One region of the Allobosea sp. 01N443 genome, then DNA from elsewhere that is predicted to be linked to it. Evidence: predicted binding sites of a transcription regulator. Region 1 holds the regulator's gene; each other region holds the start of a gene.

Region 1 (3,978 bases):
GAGGGCAGGCTGGCGCGATGGCGGCGTCGCTGGTTACTGGCAAGCGCGGCCTCATCACGGAGGCGACCAATATCGACCTCCGCGCGGCCGGAATCTATCATATCATCTCGATCTCGGGCCTTCACATGGTGCTGGCCTCCGCCACGATCTTCGGCCTGGTCCGTGGCCTGCTGGCGCTATCGCAAACGCTGGCATTGCGCTGGCCCATAAAGAAACTCGCCGCCCTGGCCGCGATGCTCGGCGCCACGGCTTATTGCATCTTCTCGGGAGCCGAGGTCGCGACGGTGCGCTCGCTGATCATGACATTGGTCATGCTCGGTGCGATTCTCGTCGATCGCCCGGCGCTCAGCATGCGCAATCTGGCTCTCGCTGCGATGATCGTTCTGCTGCGCGAGCCTGACGCGCTGCTTGGTCCAAGCTTCCAGATGTCCTTTGGCGCTGTCGCGGCGCTGATCGCCTTTGCCGAGCGCTGGGAGGATCGCGGCCACTCCGAGGCGCCGGCGAACCTGCCTTGGCCGCTACGGCCGATCTGGATCGCGGTGGTCGGGCTCACGGTCACGACCGTGCTGGCGACGGTCGCAACCGCACCGTTCGGTGCCTATCACTTCCAGACCTTCAACCCCTTCGGTCTGCTCGGCAATGCGCTCGCCTTGCCCTTCGTTTCCCTGATCGTCATGCCTGCCGCTGTCTTCGGCGTGCTCGCCTATCCCTTCGGCCTGGATTGGCCGGCTTGGGCGCTCATGGGAGTCGCTTCGGACTATGTGCTGCAATCCGCGCGCTGGGTTGCGGGATTCGACCACTCCGCGGTGATCATTCCTGCATTCGGGGCCGCGGCGCTCGCATGCTTTGCCGCCGCGCTTCTCTGGATCACGCTCTGGACGACACCGCTGCGCTTCCTGGCCGTCGCCCCCCTGATCGCGGGACTGCTCGTGGCAGCGAAGCCCGACAGGCCCGACATCCTGATCGAACGCGATGGTTCCGGGATCCTGGTCCGCGGGGGCGATGGTCGCATGATCCTGGCGGGGCAACCGAGCCGCTTCGTGCTGCAGCAATGGCTGAACGCAGATGGCGATAATCGCCGGACTGACGACAACAGCCTGCGGGAAGGCGCGACCTGCGACACGTTGGGTTGTGTCGTCCGCAGCAAGGATGGACGAAGCGTTGCCTTTGCACGTGATCGCCTGGCCATCGTCGAGGACTGTCGGCGCGCCGATCTCGTCATCACGCCGATTCCYTGGAACGCTCCGTGCGCAGCACGACTGATCGACCGCAGGGCATTGTCGCGCGATGGCGCGACCGCCCTTGTCGGCAACAAGGGCGGCTGGCGCGCCCATCTATCAGAGCAGGATGGTGTCGATCGTCCCTGGAGCCGCAAGCGGGAGCGGCCTGCAAGCACGCCGGCTTTGCCGCTGGCGGCTGTCGAAGAACACGAGCCGCTTCAGTAGCGCCGCATCAGGTTGACCAGGCGGCCCTGAATCTTGACGCGGTCCGGTCCCAGCACCCTTGTCTCATAGGCGGGATTGGCAGCCTCGAGCGCGATCGAGGAGCCGCGCTTGCGCAGTCGCTTCAGCGTTGCTTCCTCGTCATCGATCAGAGCCACGARGATATCCCCGGTATTGGCCGTGTCCTGACGCTTGATCACCACCGTATCGCCGTCGAGAATGCCGGCTTCCACCATCGAGTCGCCGCGAACCTCGAGGGCAAAATGTTCACCGGGGCCAAGCATGTCGGCAGGCAGTGCCACGGTATGGCTGCGGCTCTGGATGGCGGAAATCGGTGTACCGGCGGCAATCCGCCCCATGACCGGAATCGCAACCGTGGAGCGCACATCTTCGTCCGGGGGCGGTGCGATCGGCCGGACCTTGCCAAGCCCCCCTTGGACGACGGAGGGGCTGAACCGTCCGCGCGTCGCCTGAGGGCCGCCGGCCCCTTCGGGCAGCTTTATGATCTCCAGCGCTCGGGCTCGATTGGGAAGGCGGCGAATGAACCCGCGCTCCTCCAGCGCCATGATCAGGCGATGGATACCGGACTTGGAGCGCAGATCGAGCGCGTCCTTCATCTCGTCGAAGGAGGGGGGCACCCCTGTCTCGCGCAGGCGTTCCTGGATGAAACGAAGCAGTTCGAACTGTTTGCGTGTCAGCATGGTTCCCGCCGGCGCTCTTTGTATGGAATCGAAACAAAGCACGAACACCATACAGGTTCGCGTTGTGTTCCGCAAGCGCGCTCAGCGTAGGCGGATGATCCGGCAGTTGTCGCCTTTGTTTGCCGGCGCAGCAAACGATTCGCGAATGAGTAGCGCGTCGGCGCGGGCAAGAGTGGCCAGCATCGATGAATCCTGCTTGGCGAAGGGCGTTGCCAGCCATCCTTCCGGAGTGAGCGTCAGTTCCGACCTCATATAGTCCCGCCGCTCATCATTTGCCYGCAAATTTCTTCCGACGATTGCAGGCTCACTCAGATCGCGCTCCGGTTCCGGTACGCCCAGGAGGGTCCTGAGCAGGGGCACGACGAAGAGATGCCCGCAGACGATGGACGAGACGGGGTTTCCGGGTAGGCCGAGCGCGACCATGCGGCCGAGGCGGCCCATCATCATCGGCTTGCCCGGCCGCATGGCGATCTTCCAGAAGCCGAGCGCCATGCCTTGACCGATCAACGCTGCCTGGACGAGATCGTGCTCACCTACCGAGGCTCCTCCGAGGGTGATCAGCACATCGGCATCGGCCTTCCGTGCCTGGCCAATCTTGTCGGCGAGATCGGCATGATCATCGCGGGCAATCCCGAGATCGAGCGCCGTGCCGCCGGCCTGCTCGACCAGCGCGGCGAGCGCAAAACTGTTGGACGCGACGATCTGGTCGGGTCCAACCGGCTCGCCGGGCTGGACCAGTTCGTCGCCGGTCGCGAGGATCGCGACCAGTGGCTTGCGACGCACCGTGAGCATGGGGTGGCCCATGGCTGCCGCGAGGCCGAGGCTCGCACTGTCGAGCCGGCTGCCGGCGAGAAGCAACACCTCGCCCTCGCAGAAGTCCAATCCTGCCTGACGAACGAACTTGCCGCGCTCGGCGCCCTCGCGCACGCGGATCGTCGCAGTGCCGACGCCGTCCGCATTCTCCTGAATCAGGATCGTATCGGCGCCCTCCGGAATCGGAGCACCGGTGAAGATGCGAACAGCCTCATTGGAGCGGACCATCCCTGAGAAGGAACGACCGGCAGCCGATTCGCCGATGACACGCAATTCATTTGCCGGCGCAATATCATCTGCGCGAACGGCGTATCCGTCCATTGCGGAGTTGGCAAAGGGGGGCTGGGTCCGAAGCGCCTGCAGGTCGGCGGCGAGCACGCGCCCTACGCAATGTGCGAGTGGCAGGGTTTCTGATGGTGTCGGTGCCGGAACGCTGTCGATCAGCGCCTTCAGGGCGACGGGGACGGGCGTGAGGCTCATCGCGCAGTTTCCGGGAGATCGAAAGTGCCGGATTTTCCACCTGACTTGTGGACGAGCCTGATGCCTTCGATCCGCATCGCCCGGTCGACCGCCTTGACCATGTCGTAAACTGTGAGGCAGGCGACGCCGACAGCGGTCAACGCCTCCATCTCGACGCCGGTCTGTCCCTTCATCTTGACCTCAGCGCTCACGCGCACCCCGGGCAATGTCTCGTCCAGGGTGAGGTCGACGCTGATCTTGCTGATCAGCAGGGGGTGACAGAGCGGGATCAGTTCATGCGTGCGCTTAGCGGCCATGATTCCAGCCAGGCGCGCCGTGCCAAGTACGTCGCCTTTCTTGGCGTCGCCATCGCGCACGATCGCCAGAGTCCCGGGCTGCATGACGACACAGCCCTCGGCGACAGCGATGCGCGAGGTCTCCTCCTTGTCGCCGACATCGACCATATGGGCCTGGCCGCTGGCGTCGAGATGGCTGAGCTTGCTCATGCTGCGCTGCGCGCAGAACCGGTCAGGAGATCACGGGTGGCAGCGGCGACATCGTCC
Region 2 (8,182 bases), on a different contig from region 1:
GGCGCTTGCCCCAGGGCGGCCGGTCCTCGTCGCCGATCATGCCCGCGACGATAGCCTGGCCGCCATCACAGCTCGGCTGCTGGAGGCGGCCCCGGAGCGGTTTGCGCTCTGCGGTCTGTCGATGGGTGGCTATATCGCCTTGGACATCATGCGCCGGGCGCCGGAGCGCGTGACGCGGCTGGCGCTGCTCGACACCAGCGCGAAGCCGGCGACGCCGGAAACCAACGCGCCGCGTGAGCAGATGATTGCTCTCGCCGAGAAAGGGGCCTTCGACAATGTCACGACTTTGCTCTGGCAAAAGCTCGTGGCGCCGGAACGCCTGACCGACGAGGTACTGCGCCTCGATGTGCGGAAAATGGCAGAAGATATTGGTGCAAAAGGGTTTGTTCGCCAGCAAAGAGCGATCATGGGGCGGCCGGACTCTCGGCCGGGCCTTGCTGCCATCTCGGTGCCGACAATGATTCTGGTTGGCGCGGAGGACCAGATCACGCCTGTCGCGGAAGCCCGAGAGATCGCCGATGGAATCGGGGGCAATGCGCGGCTGCGCACCATTCCCGATTGCGGCCATCTCTCGACACTGGAAGCGCCACAGGCGGTTACAGAAGCGCTGCTGAGCTGGCTGGGCTGACGCTCAGCGCGGAGCGGAGCAGGGGTCGAGCCTTGTTTCGTTTGCGCTCTTGCGGATCGATCCGGTGACGAGCGGATCGATCATCTGGCCCTTGGAGGCTGCGGATGCGACCTGGCTCAGGCGCTCTGTGTCGAGATGCTGCGCCGTCTGGGTGGAAACGAAATTGACGGCGATGACCGAAAGGAAGGCGATCGCCGCGCCAGCCTTGGCAACATCCGCGACCATGCTGCCGCGCTCGTTTTTCAAGAAGAGTTTGATGACCCGCATGGGGCGCTCCGCATCGTTGGGGCGCAATGCCGCCCCTTGATGAGCATTTTGCGCGCGCGCCAGTAAAAGCTTGGTTAGCGAATGCTTGCCGGGGTCGTCAGAATGCCATTCAAGCGTGTCCTGTTTGCTCGAAAGAGTGTCTGCAGCGCCCGCAGCACGGCCATCACGGCCGGACGCTGGCGGGGGACCTCGTGCGAGACGAGAAAGATCTCGTCGGCAGTTTCGTCCGGTGGCGGCGCGAGGCGGATCAGCGCGTCGTCGAAATCGGCCATGAAGCACGGCGCCATCGAAACGGCGCCCGCCGAGCGAATGCTCTCATAGCGCGCGGCTGAATCTCCGACGCGGGCCGCGATCGGGCGCCCATTGGCCCAGTTCAGGATGTGCTCCTCGATACGGGAGGAGACGTCACGGCTGACCGAAATGATGGGCGCCGTCAGAGGATCGACATCGCGGCGCGCATAGAGCGCCTGCACCAGTCGACCGATCTTCTGGCTGAAATAGCCGCTCTCCTGCGGGGGGCGGCGCATCCGGATTGCAATATCGGCATCCCCGCGAGCCAGGTCGAGCCGGTCTCGCGTGCTGATGATGCCGATCTCGACGCCGCCCGCCTGGGCCGAAATCGTCGTCGCATGCATGGTCAGGAACAGGCTGATCGAGGTCGTCGCCGTCACCCGGACAGGCGCATCATCGGCGGAGCGTGCCGCACGCGTCCGGTTGCTGAAGCGCTCCACCGCATTGGCGATGTCACTGGCATCGCCGGCGAGAGTTGCGCCGATCTCGGTGAGAACGAGCCGGTTCGCCATGCGCCTGAACAGCGGCAGGCCGAGCTCTGCCTCGAGACTCTTGAGGCGACGGGCTACCGTTGCCTCGCTCAGCCCGAGCGCGACCGCTGCCACGGCCAGCGTCCCACCGACCGCGACGGAGTGGAAGATCGCGATGTCGTCCCAGTTGGGTGAAACCAGCGCGTGGCGTCGAGGTGGAGAGGAAGCAGGCTGCCCCATGCGATCATCGGCCATGGCTGAGCATGGGGGCCTGTTCTGGCATCGGTATCATCATGCGGCGTGTTCGGGGGCGGGCGATTGCGGTTGGGCATGTCGGCAAGATGCCGCCGGGACACCTGGCTGACAGCCCGCCGACTTTGACGGTCTCACCGACAAAAATGCGAGGGTAGCGCGTGCCCGAATATCCTGGCCGCGCCCCCGGCCTCACAGGTCGATCAGTTCGCCGGCGAAGGCCGCGCGTTCCTGGATGAAGGTGAAGCGGGCTTCCGGCTTGTTGCCCATCAGCCGCTCGACGGTGTCGGAGGTCTCGTCCCGCGCCTCATGCTCGACCATGACCTTGAGCAGGATGCGCTTGGCCGGGTCCATCGTGGTTTCCTTGAGCTGCGCCGGCATCATCTCGCCCAGACCTTTGAATCGGCTGATCTCCGGCTTCTTGCCCTTGAACACGGTCGCGATCAGCTCGTCCTTATGGGCGTCGTTGCGGGCATAGACGCTCTTGCCGCCATGCTGGAGCCGATAGAGCGGCGGCACGGCAAGGTAGAGATGGCCCTTCTCGATCAGGCGCGGCGTCTGGCGCCAGAAGAAGGTGACGAGCAGCGAAGCGATATGGGCGCCGTCGACATCGGCGTCCGTCATCACGATGACCTTCTCGTAGCGCAGGTCATCCTCGCGGAACTGGCTGCCGATGCCGCAGCCAAGTGCCAGGATCAGGTCGGCAAGCTGCTGGTTCTGGTTCAGCTTCTCGCGGGTCGCGTTGGCAACGTTGAGGATCTTGCCGCGCAGCGGCAGGATCGCCTGTGTCGCGCGGTTGCGCGCCTGTTTGGCTGACCCGCCGGCGGAATCGCCCTCGACGATGAACAGTTCGGAGCCTGCAGCGCCCGCGCTGCTGCAATCGGCTAGCTTTCCGGGTAGCCGAAGCTTGCGCGTCGCGGTCTTGCGCGAAACTTCCTTCTCGAGCCGGCGGCGCTGGCGTTCCTCGGCCCGGTCGACCGACCAGTCGAGCAGCTTCAGTGCCTGCTGCGGCGCGGCGGCGAGCCAGTGATCGAAAGCATCGCGCACTGCGTTCTCGACGATGCGCGCGGCCTCCAGAGTCGCAAGCTTGTCCTTGGTCTGGCCCTGGAACTCAGGCTCGCGGATGAAGACCGACAGCATTGCGGCACAGGTCGCCATGACGTCGTCGGAGGTCACTTGCGCCATGCGCTTCGACTGGCCGATACGCTCGGCATGGTCACGCAGGCCGCGCAGCAGCGCGACGCGCAAGCCCTGCTCATGCGTGCCGCCTTCGGGCGTCGGAATGGTGTTGCAGTAGGACGAGCTGAAGCCGTCTTCGCCGGTCGCCAGCCACGCCACGGCCCATTCCAGCGAGCCGTGGCCGCCATCCCGTGTGATCTTGCCGGAGAAGATCGGCTCGGCGACCAGATCCTTGCCCTCGATCTCGCGGCCGAGATAGTCGCGCAGGCCTCCGGGAAAGCGGAAGACGGCCTCCGCCGCGACGTCACCCTCCGGCTTCAGCAGCGCCGGAGCGCAGCGCCAGCGGATCTCCACGCCACCGAAAAGATAGGCCTTCGAGCGTGCCATCCGGAACAGGCGGGCAGGGGAGAAATGGGCCCCCTCGCCAAAGATCTGCGCGTCGGGATGAAAACGCACCTTCGTGCCGCGCCGGTTGGCGACGCGTCCGACGGTTTCCAACGGCCCCTGCGGGGCCCCGCGCGAAAAGACCTGACGATAAAGCATCTGGCCGCGCGCGACTTCGACCTCGAGCCGGTCGGACAGGGCATTGACGACGGAAACGCCGACGCCATGCAGGCCGCCCGAGGTCTCATAGGCCTTGGAGTCGAATTTTCCGCCGGCATGCAGCGTTGTCATGATGACTTCGAGCGCCGACTTGTCCGGGAATTTCGGATGCGGATCGATCGGGATCCCGCGCCCGTTGTCGGTGACGGCCAGCGAACCGTCCTCGAAGAATTCGACGTCGATGAAGGTTGCGTGGCCGGCGACCGCCTCGTCCATCGCGTTGTCGATCACCTCGGCGAAGAGATGATGCAGCGCGCGTTCGTCGGTGCKGCCGATATACATGCCTGGCCGTCGGCGCACCGGCTCGAGCCCCTCGAGGACTTCGATGGCGGACGCGGTATAGCCGGCCTCGGACAAGGTGCCGTTGCGCGGGACGGAAGGTGAGGCCGATTGCTGCGAAGGCTTGCTCGGGGCGGCCGCATCACGCTTGACCGGCGATGGCTCGGGCGCCCGCTGCGGCTGCTCGCCGCTGCCCTCACCGAAAAGATCGCCATTCTCCGTCATTTCGTTCGCCGATCACCTGATTCGCAGCGCTGATAGAATAGCGCATCCGGGACGTCGCCAGGGCCGGCACTCAAGCCAGCCGCAACGATTGTTCCCCAGACATATAACGAACATCYCRCCGAACAAGCAGGAGAATCGTCGCTCCACCCCTTGCTGTGCACCGAACCCTCAGCCGAGCGAGCGTCGCAGCGGTGTCACGCGAGCATGCCATACGGTGTCGCGGCGGATGGTTCATGTCGCATTAACCCGGCGCGAACGAGAGTGGTGGGGTCGAGATTCGCCAGCTTGCGAATGGCTCTGCAGCTGTCGGAAACTTGGGAAATTGGGAGGCTGTCGTGGTCGCGCGTTCGTCGGTTCCAGGGATGAAGATGGCCGGGCTCGAGCGCACCGCGCGCCTTGCCGGTGAATCCTTTGGTTACGAGGATATGGCGCTGCTGACCGGRTCCCGCTCGATCGATGCCGGCCAGGGCCGCAAATTGTGGTGGCTCGCAGCCTCGGTTGCGCTGATCGGCGTCGTGGCGCTCGCCTTGCGCTGAGGCGGACGCCAACCGACAGGCTTAAACGCGGGCGGAGTGCAGCGTCGGTCGCCTGTCAGTCCCGACGATCGGCGATCAGCCGGTCGTAGAAGGCGAGATGCCTCCGCGCCGCCTCATCCCATGAGGCGGAAAGATCGACACCAATCGCGTCCGCCCTGTGAAGCTGGGCGGCGATGATGGCGTCGGCGAATTCTTCAGGTGCCGCATCGACCGGGCAAAGCACTGTCGCTGGACTATCGATCTTGGTCTTCAGGGAGGGCGACAGGTCGAACTCGTCCCGACGCTCGGCTTCGGTCGAGACCAGCGGGATCGCGAGCTGGCTGACGGCTTGGAAGCTGCCGCGGCGCGTGCTGATGCCGTCGGTGAAAGGCAGCAGGAAGACATCAGCCGCCGAAAGCGTTGCCATCAACTCGCCCTCGTCGTCGATGCGGCCGCGAAAGTCGAGCCAGTCGATGATGCCGAGCTCGCGCGCGAGGGCAAAGAAGGCCTCGCGATCCCTGGGCTTGTCCCAAAGGAAGTCACCACAGACTAGGAGCCGCGCCTTGATGCCACGCTCGTGCAGCGCCTTGACGACGCGCAGCAGCATGTCCGGGCGCTTGCTCGCATAGAGCACGCCGAAATAGCCGATGACGATGTCGGCTCGCATCGTGCCGCTGCCCAGTGCTTTCGTCCGCTCCTCGACGACACGTTCCGGATCGATCTGGGCCGGCATGATGTTCGGGCCGATCGGGATGACCGGGGCAGCGAGCTTCCTCCTTGGCCCGACCAGCGGGGTCTTGAGAAAGCTCTCGCGCTGCTGTTGCGAAACGAAGATGAAGCCGTCGGTCGCGAGGATGTCGGGGATGATCGAGAGGTAGCGCAGCCGGTTGAGCGAGGCCCACTCGTGCAAGGTCGCGACGGTATCCCCCTTGCGCGTCCAGAGCCGCGCCAGCATCAGCGCCGAACCTGGCAGGATCGCGTTCCCCCAGCCTTCGACAGGAAGCTGAAAATGTGCAATCCGGTCCTCGCGCAGAGCCCCGGCGATGGCACGGACGAAGGCTGCGGGCTGGTCGGGCTCTATCGTGTGAAGGGTGGCAAAACCGGGACGCTGCGCGTTGATGGCGTTGGCAAGTCGGCGCGCATAGTCCATCACCGCGCAGGTGACGGGTTTGGCCGAGCCGAAGATGATCACGGAGGGCGTGGGAGAGAGACGGGAGCCAGGCATACGCGTCCTGAATTCGAGCACTTGACCGGCGTTAACTTATCCTGGGCGGCGCGCTGCGTGGGCTGAACCTCAGATCAGTGAACCGAAGCTCGCCACAAGATTGCAGCGTCGTATCGGAACCTTGGCAACTTCCTCGAGCCAGCAGGAATAGCCGAATGTCAGTCGGCTCAGCTCCTGAGCAAGCTTGCCCCGGTGATCTCCAGTTTCGCGCAGAGAGTACAGGGTGTCGTAGCCAGCAGCCTTCAGTTCGGCCCATGCTCCCTCGCCCGCGGTGCTATCGTTGCTCTCGAATGCAACGATCGGGCGATGAGATGAGAAGGTTTGCCGTAGGCCCGCAAATACATCTGCCTCGAACCCCTCGACGTCGCATTTGACAAACCCGACCCGCTTCGCACCCGATGCAATTGCCGGCTCTCGTTGAGCTAGGAATGCGTCGCCCCGGCGGACTGGCAGCACAAGGTCTCCCTGCCCAGACGCGAAGCTGCCGCTCCCATCGTTTCCCTGCTCAAGCAAGGAAAACCTCAACTCGGCATCTGCTTGGCCGAGGCCGACTTCATGAACGCGAATGTTGCCCGTTTGCGAAAGCACGACGTTCGTCTTCAACAGCGAGGCGATAGGAGGATTGGGTTCGAACGATATCACTTCCTCGAACGAATCTGCGAAGTTTATGGAATGATTTCCTATATTCGCGCCGATATCCAGGAAGATGCATGAGCCGAGGTTCCTCTCTTTGAAGAGGGCTTTGAGGAACGCGATCTCGCGACGTTCATACACCCCATTTCCAATGATCGAGATGCCGAGATAGTCCGTTGGGATCACCGCAATCCGAGGATGGGGCGGAAGGTGTTTTCTGCTGCTTGGGACGAGCTTCTTGATCAGAAGGTCATGCGCGCGCTGAACGGCATATGTCAGACGCCCTTCCTTGATCGGCAGCATCGCCGCAATCTCCCCTAACGGCATGGATCGCGACGCATAGCCCCAATCCTCTACCGAACGCTTAATGGGCCCGTGCATCGCTGTCCCCGGCCGCACCTACGCTCGGACATCGTGAGTTATGCACGGTGCATTTGACGTGGATAGGAATACTGACCCATATCGTTCTCGTTATGTTCGATATGGAGATATTCGATGCCATCCTACGCCCTGTTCGACGACGCTGTGGTTGCCCGCACCGCCGCAGCGAGTTCCGGCTGGACTACATTCACCGACCTCCAATCCGTATTCGACTACGCCCGCAATCAGGGGAGGCCTCTCTTCTTTCAGCCCGGTGTTTATGACTCGGGCACCGTCACGGTCCTGCCGACGAATGGCGGCGGCAAGCCGTTGCAGGTTCGCGCCATGCCCAGCTCGGTCGTCCTGCGTTTCACAGGAGCGAATACATTCCTTCGGATCGAAGGGCAGAACCAGGTTCGCTTCGAGGGGATTTTCTTCGACGGCCAGAACCGGGCCTTGACAGACTATGTCTCTCAGCGCCCGGCCTTCATCGCAATCGCCGGCAATGCCCAGGACGTCCTGTTCGATAACTGTCAGATCATGAACTCGCCTGGCATTGGAGCCTATATCGCGAGTTCGTCCGGCGCGGTCTTCCGGTCCTGCTATTTCGGCAACCATTCCGTCGGGATCTGGAGCGAGAACGCCCAGATCAAGGCGCTGAACAACACCATTACCGGCATGTTGAACAATGGTATCGCGGTCTGGCGTGACGCGATCACCGGCGACAGCTCGACGATTACGGGCAACTTCATAAACGGCGTCGATACGGTTGGCGGCGGGACTGGGCAAAACGGCAATGGCGTCAGCGTCTTCCGGGCCGTTGGCGTTTCGATCACCGATAACAAGATCTTCAGCGTCAAATTCTCCGCCATCCGCTGCAATGGCGGGGGGCTGCACAACGTCAGCAACAACAATATCTACAACACGCGCGAAGCGGCGATCTTCATCGAGGCGCCGGGTGCCGGAATTGATCTCACGGGTTGCATCGTTTCCAACAACAGCCTCGACACGGTCGGTAGCGGCATTCTCGTCGCCAACTCCGGCCAGTTCTCCGACGGCGTTTCACGCAGCGTCATCGTGGAAGGCAACCGCATCTCCAACGTCACCGACAATCCGATTCCCGATCCCGGCTACTATCCGCCTTCAACGATCGGAAACGGCATCGTCGTCGAGCAGGACTGCGTGGTTTCCGGCAACCTGATTGACGGAGCTGCGCGGGTAGGCATCCAGGCAGGCATCAATACGGCTGCACGCG
Region 3 (6,758 bases), on a different contig from region 1:
GAGCGAGGCCGGCTGGCGCACCAGCCAACGCACCAGGGGCTTGTCGAAGACGGGAGCGATATGCCTGTCGAACAGGGCGCGCTGCTCGGCCATGTCGCGAGCCTGCAGCATCACGCGCGGATCGCAGCCGAGCGTACGGCCAAGGAGATGTCCAGCCCCGATGAAACGGCCGAGCAGGCCGTACCGGTAGAAATTGCGGGCAAAGACCTGGATGCGCCGGCGCCCGCTCAGGCTGCGGCCTTCCCAGTAGCTGCGAGAGACGGCATCGAGGCGTGGCGCGATCTCGGCGTCATAGAGCGCGATATTCGCCTGCGATTGCGCCTCGCCGAAAAAGCGCAGGAACTGCTCATGGCCTGCCAGGCTGTCGAGTGCGGCGAGCTTGAGCTTGCCGAGCGCGATATGGGCGCCATTCAGATCGACAGCGCTGATCTTCGCCGGGTTGGCGGTGAGATAGGACAGGATGTTGCAGGAGCCGGACGCGATTGCCACGACATGATCATCGGGGCGCAGGTCCAGTGCCTCCATGTCGACGACCGGGTCTTCCCAGATCTGCGGATAGACGAGCCCGGAAAAGGCCAGGGTGAACAGGCGCTCCAACATCCCCGCCCGCGACAGCGGCTTGCTGCGATGCACCGCCGTGGTCAGGCCCATTGTGGTTTCCCGCCGAACCGTACGCGCCGTCTGCATTCTTCGTTCCTCGCGCGGTCCGTTGTGATGGCGAGCCGACTAGAGGAGTCGCGTGACGGTTGGGTGACGCGCCTTGCGGATCAGCTATCCGTGAGGGCGGGCTGACGTGGAGCGCAATCATCCCCATATTCCGCCCGAAACCTTTGAACGGGAGAATGACGATGGGACTGTCCGGACTGTTCGGCGGCAAGGTCAGGGAAGCCGGTGAGTTCGAATTCCAGTTGACCGACGAGGAGTGGCGCCGCCGCCTGACCCCGGAGCAGTACCACGTGCTGCGCGGGCATGGCACCGAGCGCGCCGGCTCCTGCGCCTTGAATTTCGAGAAGCGCGCCGGGCGGTTCACCTGCGCCGGTTGCGGCAACCCCTTGTTCCAGTCCGGCAAGAAATTCGAGAGCGGCACGGGCTGGCCGAGCTTCGACCAGCCACTGGAGGGTGCGGTCGGTATCAGCGAGGACAATAGCTACATGATGCAGCGCACCGAGGTGCATTGCGCCCGCTGCGGCGGCCATCTCGGCCATGTCTTCCCTGACGGCCCGCCACCGACCGGACTGCGCTACTGCATCAATGGCGTGGCGATGGATTTCGCTCCGGCCGAGGCCTGAGCCAGTCGGCCGGCCGCGCTCCCCTTCGGGAGGGCGGCCGCGCAAACGCGTGAGTGCTATTCCACCGCCGGGACGGCCCGATGCGCCAGCGCGGCAGCATCCACGGACGCCGGCAGATCGCCGAAATGGCCCGACCAGCGCCCCTCGAGCCGCGTCGCGATGAAGGCGTCTGCGACCATGTGAGGTGCGTGGCGCAGCAGCAACGAGGCCTGCAGCGCCAGCGCCAGCCGCTCGACCAGCCGCCGCGCCTGTCCTTCGCTTCGCACCAAAGTGGGTATCTCCGACTCCAGCGCGCTCAAATGCGCATCAAAGCGATTGTCGGCGCCGGCCGCGCGTCGCATCTCCTCGATCAGCGCCACGAGAGAGCCCGGCTCTCGCTCCAGCGAGCGCAGCACATCGAGACAAATGACGTTGCCCGAGCCCTCCCAGACGCTGTTGAGCGGCGCCTCCCGATAGAGCCGGGCCATGGGGTTTTCCTCGATAAAGCCGTTGCCGCCATGGCATTCCAGCGCCTCGACCACCACCGCCGGCGCGCGCTTCGAGACCCAGTATTTCGCAATCGGCGCGCCGATCCGCGCCAGCAACCGGTCGCTCTCGCTCGTTTCCTGACGGTCGAGCGCCGCAAACAGCCGAAAGGCGAGCCAGGCTGCAGCCTCGGCCTCGATCGCAAGATCGGCCAGCACGTTCTGCATGATCGGCTGATCGATCAGCCCGCGCTGGAAGGCGCGCCGATGGGCCGCGTGATGCGCCGCCAGCGAAACGGCGAGCCGCATCTGCCCGGCCGACGCCGCCGCAATGTCCAGCCGGGAGCCCTGGTTCATCGCCAGGCCGGTGCGCAGGCCCCGGCCTGGCTCGCCGATCATCTGGCCGATCGCACCGCGGAATTCGACCTCGGACGAGGCATTCGAGCGATTGCCGCATTTGTCCTTGAGCCGCTGGATCGCCACGCCGTTGCGCGAGCCGTCCGGCAGCCAGCCCGGCACGACGAAGCAGGAAATGCCCTCGGCGGTTCGGGCCAAGGTCAGGAACAGGTCGGAATGCGGCACCGAGAAGAACCACTTGTGCCCGGTCAGGGACCATGTCCCGTCGCCATTGTCCTCGGCGATGGTCTGGGTCTGGCGCAGGTCAGAGCCTCCCTGCTTCTCGGTCATTGCCGTGCCGACGGTCGCCCCTGTCTTGGCGGAGGCGGTCGTCTGGCGGCGGTCATAGCGGTTGGAGCTGACCAGGGCGCCCCACTTGCTCCAGAGGTCGGGTTCCTGCCTCAGGACCGGGATCGCGGCATAGGTCATGCTGATCGGGCAGCAGATGCCGCTTTCGCCCTGACTCCAGAGATAGGAGAGCGCAGCACGCGCCACCTGTGCGCCCGGGCCCGGCCTGTTCCATGCGAGCGAATGGGTCTCCTGCTCGATCGCAAGCCCCATCAATTCGTGCCAGGCCGGATGGAACTCGATCTGGTCGATGCGGTTGCCGAACCGGTCATGCGTCCTGAGTTCGGGCGGGAACCTGTTCGCCAGTCGCGCCAGGTCCTGCACCTGCGCCGAGCCGACAATGCGCCCTGCCGCGTGCAGGCGCTCCGAGGCCCAGCCTGCATCGAAGGCGGTGGCCGCCGCCTGCAACACGGGATCAGCCGCGAAGGCGTCGTAATCGCACAGTATGGGAACCTGGTTCGTCACTTCATGGGTGGAATGGCGGGAGGCGATATCCACATTCATCGCGGCGCGTCCTGACGATCGGGCGAGCATTCAACGCCCAACAGCCTTATCCAGCAATCTGCGGCGCGACAGCCTATATTGCCTCTGGAACGAATCACGATCAAAGCGACCTGAAGCCTTGTCCGATCACACCACGTCCGCCCCTCTGCCCCGCCCCGGCGGCCTCGCCGCCCGCGCCGCCGCACAGCCGGCGGCAGGCTATCTGGCAGGCCTCAACCCGGAGCAGCGGCAAGCGGTCGAGGCCACGGATGGCCCTGTTCTGGTCCTGGCAGGCGCCGGCACCGGCAAGACCCGTGTGCTGACCACGCGCATCGCCCATCTGATCGCCACCAACCGCGCCTATCCGTCCCAGATCCTCTCGGTGACCTTCACCAACAAGGCAGCGCGCGAGATGAAGGAGCGCATCGCAAGCCTCGTCGGCCCCGTGGCCGAAGGCATGCCCTGGCTCGGCACCTTCCACTCGATCTCGGCCAAGATCCTGCGCCGCCATGCCGAGCTCCTCGATCTGCGCTCGGACTTCACCATTCTCGATACCGACGACCAGATTCGCCTTATGAAGCAGGTCATCACGGCCGCCGGGATCGACGAGAAGCGCTGGCCCGGCCGCATGCTGGCGGGCTTCATCGACAGCTGGAAGAACCGCGGGCTTGCCCCCAAGGACGTGCCGCCGGGTGAAGCCGGCGTCTTCGCCGGAGGCAAGGGCGGCGCCCTTTATGCCGCCTATCAGGAGCGGCTGAAGACGCTGAACGCAGTCGATTTCGGCGATCTGCTGCTGCACTGCCTGACGCTGTTCCGGGAGCATGCCGATGTGCTCGCGACCTATCATGAGCGCTTCCGCTACATCCTGGTCGACGAATATCAGGACACCAACACCGCCCAGTATCTCTGGCTGCGCCTGCTGGCGCAGGGCCGGCGCAACATCGCCTGCGTCGGCGACGACGACCAGTCGATCTATGGCTGGCGCGGCGCCGAGGTCGACAACATCCTGCGCTTCGAGCACGATTTTCCCGGCGCGGTCGTGGTCAGGCTGGAACGGAACTACCGCTCGACCGGGCATATCCTCRCCACCGCCTCAAAACTGATTGCCCGCAACGAAGGCCGGCTCGGCAAGACATTGCGCACTGAGGACGAAGCCGGGGAGAAGGTCACGATCACCGGCGCCTGGGACAGCCAGGAGGAAGCCCGCCTGATCAGCGACGAGATCGAGGCGATGCAGAGCAAGGGCGAAAACCTTGCCGAGGTCGCCATCCTCGTCCGCATCTCCGCCCAGATGCGCGAGATCGAGGAGCGCTTCGTCCATGTCGGCGTGCCCTATCGCGTCATCGGCGGCCCACGCTTCTATGAGCGGGCCGAAATCCGCGACGCCATGGCCTATCTGCGCTGCGTGGTGAGCCAGACCGATGATCTCGCCTTCGAGCGCATCGTCAATGTGCCGAAGCGCGGGCTGGGCGACGCGACGGTCCAGCTTCTGCACAACCACGCCCGGGCAACCGGCCTGTCGCTGCTGCAATCGGCCCGTGCCGTGGTCGAGACCGAGGAACTGAAGCCGAAGGCCCGCACCGCGCTGCGCGAACTGGTCGAGGCCTTTGCCCGCTGGTCGACCAAGGCCGAACACATGAAGCAGGGCGAGCTTGCCGAGCAGGTGCTGGAGGAATCCGGCTATACCGAGATGTGGCAGAAGGATCGCTCGGCCGATGCCGCCGGCCGCCTCGAGAACCTCAAGGAACTGGTGCGCTCTCTGGACGAGTTCCCAGACCTGCCGGCCTTCCTTGAGCACGTCTCGCTGGTGATGGATGCCGATGGTGGCGAGGCCGGGGCGCGCGTCAGCATCATGACACTGCACGCGGCCAAGGGGCTCGAATTCGATACTGTCTTCCTGCCCGGCTGGGAGGAAGGCCTGTTCCCGAACCAGCGCGCGCTCGACGAAAGCGGCCGCGCCGGGCTGGAAGAAGAGCGCCGCCTCGCCCATGTCGGCCTGACCCGGGCCCGCAAGCGCCTGAAGCTCCTCTTCGCCTCGAACCGTCGGATTCACGGCCTCTGGCAATCGAGCCTGCCGAGCCGCTTCATCGACGAGTTGCCGGAGGAGCATGTCGAGGTCGTGCAGGCGCCGTGTACCTATAGCCAGGGCGGCTACGGCGCCTCGCGCTTCGACCGCATGGAAAGCTTCGGCTCCTCATACCAGACACCAGGCTGGCAGCGCGCTCAGGAGAATCGTGCGCGGAACGGCGGCGGCTCAGGCTTCTCGGACAACAGCGGCCGCGGTTTCGGCCAGGGTGGCTCGGGCTCGGGCCGCCAGCGCGGCCCGGTGCTGATCGAGGGCGAGTTGACGGCGAAATCGACCGGCAGCTCCGCTTTCGATGCCGGCGCCCGTGTCTTCCATATCAAGTTCGGCCCGGGCTCCGTCGCGAGCGTCGACGGTAACAAGCTGACCGTCGATTTCGACAAGGCGGGCCGGAAGATGGTGCTGGACTCGTTCGTGCAGAAGGCGGGCTGAGCAAGCGCAGCCGTCATGTCCGGCGCGCCGATGCAGAGCATCGCCGAAGCGGTTATGCAGGCCCGGATTGCCCCAGGCCGGTTCCGCAGGAATGCCGGCTCCAAGCCAGCAGGATCAGCACGATGCCCGACGTCGCGGTCAATCTGACCGACACCGCCAATCCCGATCTCCACGCGGTGATCTCGCAGGGCCTGCGGGACTACAATGTCGAGATGGGCGGCGTCAGCGACCACAGGCCACTGACGATCACCATCAAGGACAGCAGGAGTGATGAACTGATTGGCGGCCTGCTCGGTCGCACCTCGCTCGGCCTGCTGTTCATCGACCTGTTCTATGTGCCCAAGACCCAGCGCGGGTCGGGCCTCGGCACCCGCATTCTGCAGATGGCAGAGGCCGAGGGTTTTCGCCGAGGTTGCCGCAAGGCGGTGCTGTACACACTCAGCTTCCAGGCGCCGGACTTCTACAAGCGCTTTGGCTGGTGCGTCTTCGGTGAGATCGCGCTCGAACCGCCCGGAGCGACCCGCTATTTCATGACCAAGGACCTCGCCGCCCCTGCCGACGGCGCATGACATCCGCCCCCGCCCCTGCTATCCCGCCCGCATGCGTGAAGGTCTTCTCCCAGCCACGGTCGCGACCGTGCTCGAACTCTCAACCAGCGGCGACAAGGCGCGCGCGCTGACGGAACTGCTCGGCGAGATCTTCGATCCGACCGAGACGGCTATTTCCTCCTTTGAGATCGAGGACGGCGTCACCACGCTCTCGCTCAGCGCGCCGTGGAAGGTCGAGATTTATTTCGCGACCCATCCCGATGAAGACGCGGTGCGTGACATGCTGCGCCCGATCGTCGGCGACAGCATCGATTCAACCCCCTTCACCACCGTCAACCAGAAGGATTGGGTCGCCACCAGCCTCGACGGGCTCAAGCCCGTGCGGGCCGGGCGCGTGCTCGTCCATGGCGCGCATGACCGCGGCACGGTGCGGGTGAATGATGTCGCGATCGAGATCGAGGCGGCGCTCGCCTTCGGCACCGGCCATCACGGCACCACCGCCGGCTGCCTGCTGGCGCTTGATGCCGAACTCAAGAAGCGCCGCCCGCTGCGCGGCCTGGATGTCGGCACCGGCACCGGGATTCTGGGGCTCGCACTGGCGATGCAAACGAAGCGCCGCGTCGTCGCCGGCGATATCGATGCCGTCGCAGTCGAAGTCGCAGCGCGCAATGCTCGCGTCAACCACGCGCCAGGGGCGCTCGATCTCTATGTCGCG

The links. Region 1 encodes LexA, which represses DNA repair genes until DNA is damaged. Its sites were predicted from a motif close to TGTTCNNNNTGTGTTCNG; they were not measured.
Region 2: the regulator LexA is predicted to act here: its motif matches at 4,290-4,307, upstream of parE (DNA topoisomerase IV subunit B).
Region 3: the regulator LexA is predicted to act here: its motif matches at 3,087-3,104, upstream of AC1DRP_RS21890 (ATP-dependent helicase).

Annotation. Positions count from the first base shown of each region.
Region 1 is NZ_JBFTRC010000152.1:311-4,288, reverse strand. It holds gene AC1DRP_RS27095 (ComEC/Rec2 family competence protein) at 1-1,445, shown strand, start outside; gene lexA (transcriptional repressor LexA) at 1,439-2,143, opposite strand; gene AC1DRP_RS27085 (molybdopterin molybdotransferase MoeA) at 2,225-3,436, opposite strand; gene moaC (cyclic pyranopterin monophosphate synthase MoaC) at 3,433-3,921, opposite strand; partial or broken gene AC1DRP_RS27075 (indole-3-glycerol phosphate synthase TrpC) at 3,918-3,978, opposite strand, start outside.
Region 2 is NZ_JBFTRC010000154.1:4,796-12,977, reverse strand. It holds gene AC1DRP_RS27300 (alpha/beta fold hydrolase) at 1-628, shown strand, start outside; gene AC1DRP_RS27295 (hypothetical protein) at 632-895, opposite strand; gene AC1DRP_RS27290 (LysR family transcriptional regulator) at 970-1,896, opposite strand; gene parE (DNA topoisomerase IV subunit B) at 2,101-4,194, opposite strand; gene AC1DRP_RS27280 (hypothetical protein) at 4,530-4,730, shown strand; gene AC1DRP_RS27275 (glycosyltransferase) at 4,786-5,934, opposite strand; gene AC1DRP_RS27270 (FkbM family methyltransferase) at 6,004-6,870, opposite strand; gene AC1DRP_RS27265 (TIGR03808 family TAT-translocated repetitive protein) at 7,063-8,182, shown strand, end outside.
Region 3 is NZ_JBFTRC010000097.1:14,117-20,874, forward strand. It holds gene AC1DRP_RS21875 (BtaA family protein) at 1-687, opposite strand, end outside; gene msrB (peptide-methionine (R)-S-oxide reductase MsrB) at 849-1,289, shown strand; gene AC1DRP_RS21885 (acyl-CoA dehydrogenase family protein) at 1,346-3,001, opposite strand; gene AC1DRP_RS21890 (ATP-dependent helicase) at 3,120-5,495, shown strand; gene AC1DRP_RS21895 (GNAT family N-acetyltransferase) at 5,618-6,064, shown strand; partial or broken gene AC1DRP_RS21900 (50S ribosomal protein L11 methyltransferase) at 6,096-6,758, shown strand, end outside.